Regions from separate parts of the Mycetohabitans sp. B46 genome, predicted to be linked through region 2. Evidence: predicted binding sites of a transcription regulator. Region 2 holds the regulator's gene; the other holds the start of a gene.
The links. Region 2 encodes HrcA, which represses chaperone genes, less so after heat shock. Its sites were predicted from a motif close to TTAGCACTCNNNNNNNNNGAGTGCTAA; they were not measured.
Positions count from the first base shown of each region.

Region 1: a site for HrcA is predicted at 2,649-2,675, ahead of groES (co-chaperone GroES). Genes of this name have one in related genera too.

Region 1 is NZ_JADBGL010000001.1:27,319-31,750, reverse strand. It holds gene IHE30_RS00165 (TonB-dependent receptor) at 458-1,516, shown strand; gene IHE30_RS00160 (TonB-dependent receptor) at 1,495-2,586, shown strand; gene groES (co-chaperone GroES) at 2,759-3,049, shown strand; gene groL (chaperonin GroEL) at 3,092-4,432, shown strand, end outside.
Region 2 is NZ_JADBGL010000008.1:160,777-165,208, reverse strand. It holds gene recN (DNA repair protein RecN) at 1-1,305, opposite strand, end outside; gene IHE30_RS10775 (NAD kinase) at 1,388-2,287, opposite strand; gene hrcA (heat-inducible transcriptional repressor HrcA) at 2,405-3,424, shown strand; gene hemH (ferrochelatase) at 3,570-4,432, shown strand, end outside.

The DNA.
Region 1 (4,432 bases), on a different contig from region 2:
TAGTTTCGTTTCGAAGGAAGGCATCGATGAAGTTCTGTCGCAGGCCTTGCACGCGCTCGGCGCCGCGTCGCGCGATCCACGCACGTATCGCGCCGGTGTTCTGATTGATGCCGTGCGCTGATTTCTCGGAGACGGCGGCAGCCGGCGACATGGCACTGATTAGCAACATTGATGTGCCCAGCGGCGTGATCAGCTTGAAGTCATGAATCGGCCAAGGCCGTACCGCGACAAGCCAGCATGGGCGGTGCGATGTGCATCGTTGCGGCGTTGTGGGTGACGTGTGTGGTTGCGATGCTGGTTGTCGTGAGTGCGCAGCGACGCGCCGTGCCTGCCATGCTATTGTAGTTGATAATGTAAATAATTATCATTATCATCATAGTCTGTTCCAAGTGCCCGCGCTGCCCGGACGAGGGCTCTAGCGCGCCTTTCTCGCCGCAACTCGTAGTCATACTTATCAATGACGCGTAACAAAAAGACTTATCGCGCCCTGCTGATCGCCACTTTATTCGTCAGCGTAAAGTCGGGTTTTGCCCAGGACGGGGCGGCCCAGCCCGTGCTGCCCACGATTGCGGTTAGCGCGTCGGCCGAGCATGGATCATACGATGCAAGCCGTTCGCGTGCTGGGACGAAGACAGACATGTCTTTGATGGATGTGCCGCAGACCATCAATATCGTGCCACGCGCGGTGATCGATGACCAGAATGCGGCATCGATGCAGGACACGTTGCGTAACGTGCCGGGAGTTGGCTTTTCAGTCGGCGATGGCCAGCGCGACCAAATCACGATTCGTGGCTTCAACAGCATTACGGACCAGTATGTCGACGGCATACGCGACGACGCGATGTACTATCGCGACTTATCCAATGTGCAGCGGATCGAGGTCTTAAAAGGACCGGCAGCGGTACTGTACGGGCGCGGCTCGGCAGGGGGCATCGTCAATCGTGTGCTTAAGCGACCACAGGCCGAACCAGTGCGGGATGTTGGTGTGATGCTTGGCACGCGTGGCGAGCGTCGCGGTGAAATCGATATGGGCTGGAACGTGAATGATGCGGCCCGCTTCCGGATCACCGGCGCCGCTGAGAATTCGCATAGTTTTCGCGATCAGTTCGCGTTGAACCGCCAAGCGGTTGCGCCTTCGGCGCAATTCAAGCTGAGTCCGGATACGGTAGTGAACGTCGAACTCGACTACCTACACGATCGCCGCACGTCCGATCAGGGCTTGCCCGCCTATATGGGGCGGCCGGTCGATGTGCCGATCCATACTGACTACGGCTCTGCCGATGCGGCGAACAGTTCGTACAATGACGCCGTGGCGAAAAGTGCAACGGTGTCGCTCGATCACCGTTTCAGTCATTCGCTAGCCTTCCACGGCGCGCTGCGTGCCTATGATTTTTCACTGGAGCGGAAAAACTATGTCACGTTCCAGCCGATCAAGGCTGCTGTGCGCCCGACCGTCACGCTCGACCAGTCGCGCGCCAACGGACTGAACATGGCGTGGACGGCGTATTTGAGCTGACGCAGCAAACCACGCTGCTCGGCATGCGCCACGAACTGCTGTATGGGATCGAACTGTCGCAGCAGCAGAAATTCGACACAATCTATGGCGTATCGAAAGTGGCAACGTACGATCTGTACCATCCACAGTTGATCGATTTACCCGGCGTGCCGGCCGGGAAGCCGGCGCGCACGAATGCTGCGACGGTCGTCGGCCTGGTCGGTGTATATACGCAGGACCTGATAACATTGACACCGCAGTGGAAATTGCTCGCCGGCCTGCGTTTTGACTATTTGGATCAGATTCGCCACGACTACACGTCGTCCAACGTGAATCTTGCACGTACCGACCGCGCATGGAGTCCGCGCGTCGGATTGATTTACGAGCCGCTCGAGTGGCTGACGCTGTATGGCTCGTTCAGTCAGTCTTTCTCGCCGCTTGCCGATACCCTGATTAGTTCGGGTGCGTTCGCCAATGGTGCAGCGCTGGCGCCGCAAAAGACCACCGCATACGAAGTGGGTTCGAAATTCGACCTCGGGGGCAAGGCGACGGCTACTGTTGCGCTGTTCGACATGCGGCAAACGAACCAGCAAATCGGCGATCCGGCCAATCCCGGGTATGCGCTGCCGATCGGCACTCAGCACGTACGGGGCTTCGAGGTCGGCTTTTCCGGCGAAATTGCACCGAAGTGGTCTGTCTATGCCGGTTACGCGTATTTGAACGGCACGGTTGACGGATCGCTGCAATCGACGGCGGCCGGGTTGACGCTGGCCAGCAACACGCCGGGCCTGATGCCACGCCATAGCGCGAGCCTGTGGCTCAAGCGCGAGCTTCCCTACGGCTTTTATGCGGCCGCCGGCGCACAGTTCCAATCAGCGCGCTACGCATCTGCGAGCGATCAGGTCACACTGCCCTCGTTTACCGTATTCAATTTAGGTGCCGGCTATCGCAGCAAGAAAATGGATGTGACGCTGACGCTGGACAATCTGTTCGATCACCGCTATTTCATCTCGGCGCATGGCAATGCCGACATGTTCAACATGCCTGGTGAGCCTCGTACGCTGACGGCCACGGTCAAGTGGCATTTATAAGCGCGGTGCTGTGTGCTAGGAAAAATTTGGGTCCTTGAAATCGTCGTCACCCGTCCATATAATTAGCACTCGCCGCACGTGAGTGCTAACAACCCGTGCCACCAGGGCGCCTGGCTTGCCGGGCGCCAACGTTAAAAAGCGTTCTTCAGCCTGAAACACAAAAGGAGTATGTATGAACCTTCGTCCTTTGCACGATCGCGTCATCGTCAAGCGTCTGGACCAGGAAACCAAGACGGCGTCGGGCATCGTGATTCCCGATGCAGCGGCTGAAAAGCCTGATCAGGGCGAAGTCCTGGCCATCGGCCCGGGCAAGCGTGACGACAAGGGCGCGCAGATCGCGCTCGACGTCAAGGTGGGCGACCGTGTGTTGTTTGGCAAGTATGCCGGCCAAACGGTCAAAGTCGATGGGCAAGAGTTGCTCGTCATGCGTGAAGAAGACATCATGGCGGTCGTCCAAAAGTAACGGTCGCGGTTCGGCTTTCCAAAGATTTCAAGGAGTTAGAAGATGGCAGCTAAAGACGTCGTGTTTGGCGATTCCGCTCGCGCGAAGATGGTCGAGGGCGTGAACATTCTCGCCAACGCAGTGAAGGTGACGCTTGGCCCGAAGGGCCGCAATGTCGTGCTCGAGCGCAGCTTCGGCGGCCCGACGGTGACCAAGGACGGTGTGTCGGTCGCGAAGGAAATCGAGCTGAAGGACAAGTTGCAGAACATGGGCGCGCAAATGGTCAAGGAAGTGGCTTCCAAGACCAGCGACAACGCCGGTGACGGTACGACGACGGCGACCGTGCTCGCGCAATCGATCGTGCGCGAAGGCATGAAGTATGTCGCATCGGGCATGAACCCGATGGACCTGAAGCGTGGTATCGACAAGGCGGTTGCCGCCGCAGTCGACGAGCTGCGCAAAATCAGCAAGCCGTGCACGACGAGCAAGGAAATCGCGCAAGTCGGCTCGATCTCGGCCAACAGCGACACGTCGATCGGCCAGCGCATCGCTGAGGCGATGGACAAAGTCGGTAAGGAAGGTGTGATCACCGTCGAAGACGGCAAGTCGCTCGCCGACGAACTCGAAGTCGTCGAAGGCATGCAATTTGACCGCGGCTACCTGTCGCCGTACTTCATCAACAACCCGGACAAGCAAGTCGCTGTTCTCGAGAACCCGTACGTGCTGCTGCACGACAAAAAGATCTCGAACATCCGCGACCTGCTGCCGGTGCTCGAGCAAGTGGCCAAGGCCAGCCGCCCGCTGCTGATCATCGCGGAGGATGTCGAAGGCGAAGCGCTTGCGACGCTGGTGGTGAACAACATCCGCGGCATCCTGAAGACCGTTGCGGTCAAGGCGCCAGGCTTTGGCGATCGTCGTAAGGCGATGCTCGAGGACATCGCGATCTTGACCGGTGGCCAGGTCATTGCCGAGGAAACCGGCCTGTCGCTGGAAAAGGCTACGCTGCAGGAGTTGGGCCAAGCCAAGCGGATCGAAGTCGCGAAGGAAAACACGACGATCATCGACGGCGCGGGCGAAGCGAAGAACATCGAGGCGCGTGTGAAGCAGATCCGCACGCAAATCGAAGAAGCGACGTCGGACTACGATCGCGAAAAGCTGCAAGAGCGTGTCGCGAAGCTCGCGGGCGGCGTGGCAGTGATCAAGGTCGGCGCGGCCACCGAAGTCGAAATGAAGGAAAAGAAAGCGCGTGTCGAAGACGCGCTGCACGCCACGCGTGCCGCCGTGGAAGAAGGCATCGTGCCGGGCGGTGGCGTTGCGCTGATCCGTGCCCGCACTGCGATCGCCAGCGTCAAGGGCGAGAACGCCGACCAAGAGGCCGGCATCAAGATCGTGCTGCGTGCGATG
Region 2 (4,432 bases):
GATGCGTGCCAACTCGCCTCCGGACGCCACTTTCGCTAGCGGTCGCAACGGCACACCGGCGTGGCCGGCCACGCGGAACTCGACCTGCTCGAGCCCATGCTGGCCGCCTTCGGGCAATGGCTCCAACGCGACGTCGAACCGCCCGCCGGCCATCGACAAGTCCTGCATCCCGGTGGTCACCGCGCTGCTCAGCGCCTTGGCCGCCTTGGCGCGGGCCTTGGAGAGTCGCTCCGCCAGCGCCATGTAGGCTTGCTTCGCGCGCGCCTGCGCGGCGTGCAACGCGTCGATGTCGGTCGCCGCATCCAGCGCTTGCAATTGGGCGCGTCGTGCTAGCAACTCGTCGGGCAGTGCATCCGGTTGCATCCTGAATTTGCGCGCAGTTGAATGCAATGCATCGAGCCGGGCTTCGACCTGCGCGAGCCGCGCCGGGTCCAGCTCGAGTCGCTGCGCATAGTGGGTTAGCGAGTAGGCCGCTTCTTGCAGTTGAATTTCGGCCGGCTCTAGCGCGGCCAACGCGTCGCCGAGCGTGCTGTCGATCTCGGCCAGGCCGCGCAGTTTCGCGATAAGGGTACCCAGTTGCGTGATCATGGCCTCGTCCGACTCGGACAAGGCACCTAGCGCCGCCTGCACACCGTCGATTAGGTTCGCCGCGTGGGACAGCCGGCGGTGCTCGGCACTGATCTCATCCCATTCGCCGGGTTGTGGCGCCAGCTTCTCAAGCTCTGACAATTGCCACACTAGCCGCTCGCGCTCGAATTGCATCTCGCGCTCGCGCGCTTGCGCGGCCTGCACGGCTGCCGCCGCGTCGCGCCAGCCACGCCACGCCCGCGCGACGTCCGTGGCCAGCGTCGTCAGGCCCGCGTGCGCATCGAACAGCTCGCGCTGCGCGTCGCCGCGCATCAGCAACTGGTGGGCGTGCTGGCCATGGATGTCCACCAGCATTTCGCCGATGTCCCGCAACTGGCCCAGCGTAGCGGCCGTGCCGTTGATGAATGCACGCGAACGGCCGTTGGCGTCAATCACGCGGCGCAGCACCACGTGCCCACTGCCGTCGTCAAACGCATGCTCGGCCAGCCACCGCGCGGCGCCCTCATGCGCGTCGAACTCTGCGGTGATATCTGCACGGCTCTGGCCAGTGCGGACCACTGTCGCGTCGGCTCGCGCGCCGAGCGCCAGCGCCAACGCGTCGATCAGAATGGATTTGCCGGCGCCGGTTTCGCCGGAAAAAACGGTAAAGCCACGCTCGAGCTCGATGTCGAGCGAGGCGACGATGACAAAATCCCGGATCGACAAATGACGCAGCATAGGCGAACGAAAGCGGTCGTCGTGAAAGGCGGATTGGTTGGGTTGGCAACGATTGAGCTGGCGTGCGGCGACGGGCGCTGGCTTAGCCGGGCTCGTCCGCGCCGAGCGACGAGTGCTCATTCCAGTGCAGCTTCTTGCGCAAGGTCCGGTAATAACTGTAGCCAACCGGATGCAGGAACGGCACCGTGTGCTTGGAGCGCCACACCTCGATCGTATCCTTGAGGTGCAACGCGGTGAATGACTGCATATCGAAATTCACGTTGACGTCGCGCCCGCCGATGATCTGAATCGTAATCCGGCACGTATCGGGCAAAACGATTGGCCGGTTTGACAACGCGTGTGGCGCGATCGGCACTAGCACGATCCCTTGCAATTGCGGATGCAGCAACGGGCCGTTAGACGAGAGCGCGTATGCGGTGGAACCGGTTGGCGTGGCCACGATCAGCCCGTCCGAGCGTTGGTCCGACATGAAGTGGCCATCGACCGACACGCGTAGCTCTGCCATCCCGGAGAAGCCGCTGCGGTTCACGACGACGTCGTTCAGCGCCTGCGCGTGGTAGATCGGCTCGCCGTTGCGCATGATGCGGGCCTCCAGCAACGAGCGCTCCTCGCGCTCATGGCTGCCTGACAGCATGTGCGGCACCAATTGCTTCATGTCGGCGATCGCGATATCGGTGATGAAGCCGAGTCGGCCATGGTTGACACCGATGAGCGGGGTATGGTAAGGCGCGAGTTGCCGGCCGATACCCAGCATTGTGCCGTCGCCGCCGAGCACGACGGCGACGTCAGCGCGCGCGCCGATCTGCGCCGGCGTGAGCGCCGGATAGGCGTGCAAATTGTTTTCGCGCGCCGTGTCGGCTTCGAACACGATCTGAAAGCCGCGTTGCGTCAGGCAACCGGCGAGCGCGGCAAGCGGCTCGCCGATGCCAGGCGTGTTGTTGCGGCCGATCAGCGCAACGGTCTTAAATTGGCCCATTTCCATGCCCGCATTACACCATAGGTATCTGACAAACTGTATGCCTTCGTGTTTTGGCTCGCACGTGCGCGTCGGATCGATGCCAATCCTCGCCGCGCGCAGATTTAAGCTAGAATTTTCACCATGCTAGATCCTCGTGCCCAGACCCTGCTTAAGACGCTGATCGAACGGTATATCGCCGAAGGTCAGCCGGTCGGTTCGCGCACGTTGTCCAAGTATTCAGGCCTCGAACTCAGTCCGGCGACGATCCGCAACGTGATGTCCGACCTCGAGGAGCTTGGGCTTGTCGCCAGTCCTCATACGTCGGCCGGGCGGATTCCGACGCCACGCGGCTACCGGTTGTTCGTCGACACGATGCTGACCGTGCAGCCCGACGCGCAGGAAGCCGAGGTCAAGCTCGCGGTGCAAGACAAGCTCAAGCCGGGCGAGACGCAGAAGGTCGTCGCGGCAGCGGCCAGCGTGCTGTCCAACCTGTCGCAGTTCGCCGGCGTCGTGCTCACGCCGCGGCGCAGCCACGTGTTTAAGCAGATCGAGTTTATGCGGCTGTCCGACAAGCGGATCTTGCTGATCATCGTCACCCCCGAAGGTGACGTGCAGAACCGAATCATGGCGACTCAGCGCGACTATTCGCCGTCGCAGCTAACCGAGGCCTCCAACTATATCAACGCGCATTATGCGGGCTTGTCGTTCGATGAGGTGCGACGCCGACTGCGCGAGGAAATCGATGCGCTGCGCGGCGACATGATGCAGCTGATGCAGGCCGCCGTCACCGCTAGCACGGAAACCGACGACGAATCCGACAACGTCCTGATCTCGGGTGAACGGAACCTGCTTGAAGTAGCCGATCTGTCGTCCGACATGGCGCGCCTGCGCAAGCTGTTCGATGTCTTTGACCAGAAGACGAGCCTGCTCCAGTTGCTCGACGTATCGAGCCATGCGCAGGGCGTGCAGATCTTCATCGGTGGAGAATCCACGCTCGTGCCGATCGAGGAAATGAGCGTCGTGACCGCGCCGTATGAGGTCGATGGCAAAATCGTCGGCACGCTCGGCGTGATTGGTCCGACCCGCATGGCGTACAACCGTGTGATTCCAATCGTCGATATCACGGCCCGTCTCCTGTCGTTCGCGCTGTCTCAGCATTGACGCGAACCTGCGGGTACATCCTGCGCTGATTCAGCGTGGCGCACCACTCTCCGGATGGCCATCATCCGCACCACCGCGGCAAGCGCCGAGCGGCCGTTATAATCGGATAACAAGTGCACCATGGCGGTGCTCAACGGATCCTCTCATGCATTTTGATCTTGAGTTGCCATCGCAGCCGAGCGCATCGCACCGGGTCGGTGTGCTGCTGATCAACCTTGGCACCCCCACTGCACCGACGCCGCGCGCGGTGCGGCGCTACTTGGCCGAGTTTCTATCCGACCCGCGCGTCGTCGAGATTCCTGCGCCGCTCTGGCAGATCATTCTGCGTGCGCTGATCCTGCCGCTGCGCGGCCGCGCGTCAGCGCGCAAGTACACGGCAATCTGGGAGGCGGAGGGCTCACCGCTGCGCGTGCACACCGAGCGGCAGGTTGACGGCCTGAGGCAGCGGCTGGCGGCGGGCCGTTGCGCTGTGCTCGTCGATTATGCCATGCGCTACGGCTCACCCAGCATCGGCAATGTGCTGAATCAGCTCAAGCGTGCCGGCGCCGAGCGGGTGCTATTGGTGCCGCTGTATCCGCAGTATTCAGCCTCGACCAGCGCCAGTGCATTCGATGCGGCGTTCTGCGCGCTGGCGCGCATGCGCAACCAACTGGAGATCCGCACGATCAAGCATTATGCGGACCATCCCGCCTATATCGAGGCGCTGGCGTCTCAGGTGCTGCGCTATTGGCAGCAGCACGGCCGGCCCGATTTTGCGGCCGGCGATCGGCTGTTGCTAAGCTTTCATGGCGTGCCCAAGCGCACGTTGGATTTGGGCGATCCCTATGCCGAGCAATGCCGGCAAACCGCGACGTTGCTGGCTCATGCACTCGGATTGACCGAGGTTGAATGCCGGCTCACGTTCCAGTCGCGATTCGGACGCGCGCAATGGCTGCAACCTTATACCGCACCGACGCTGCAGGAGTTGGGCGCGGCCGGGGCCGGTCGGGTCGACGTGTTCTGCCCGGG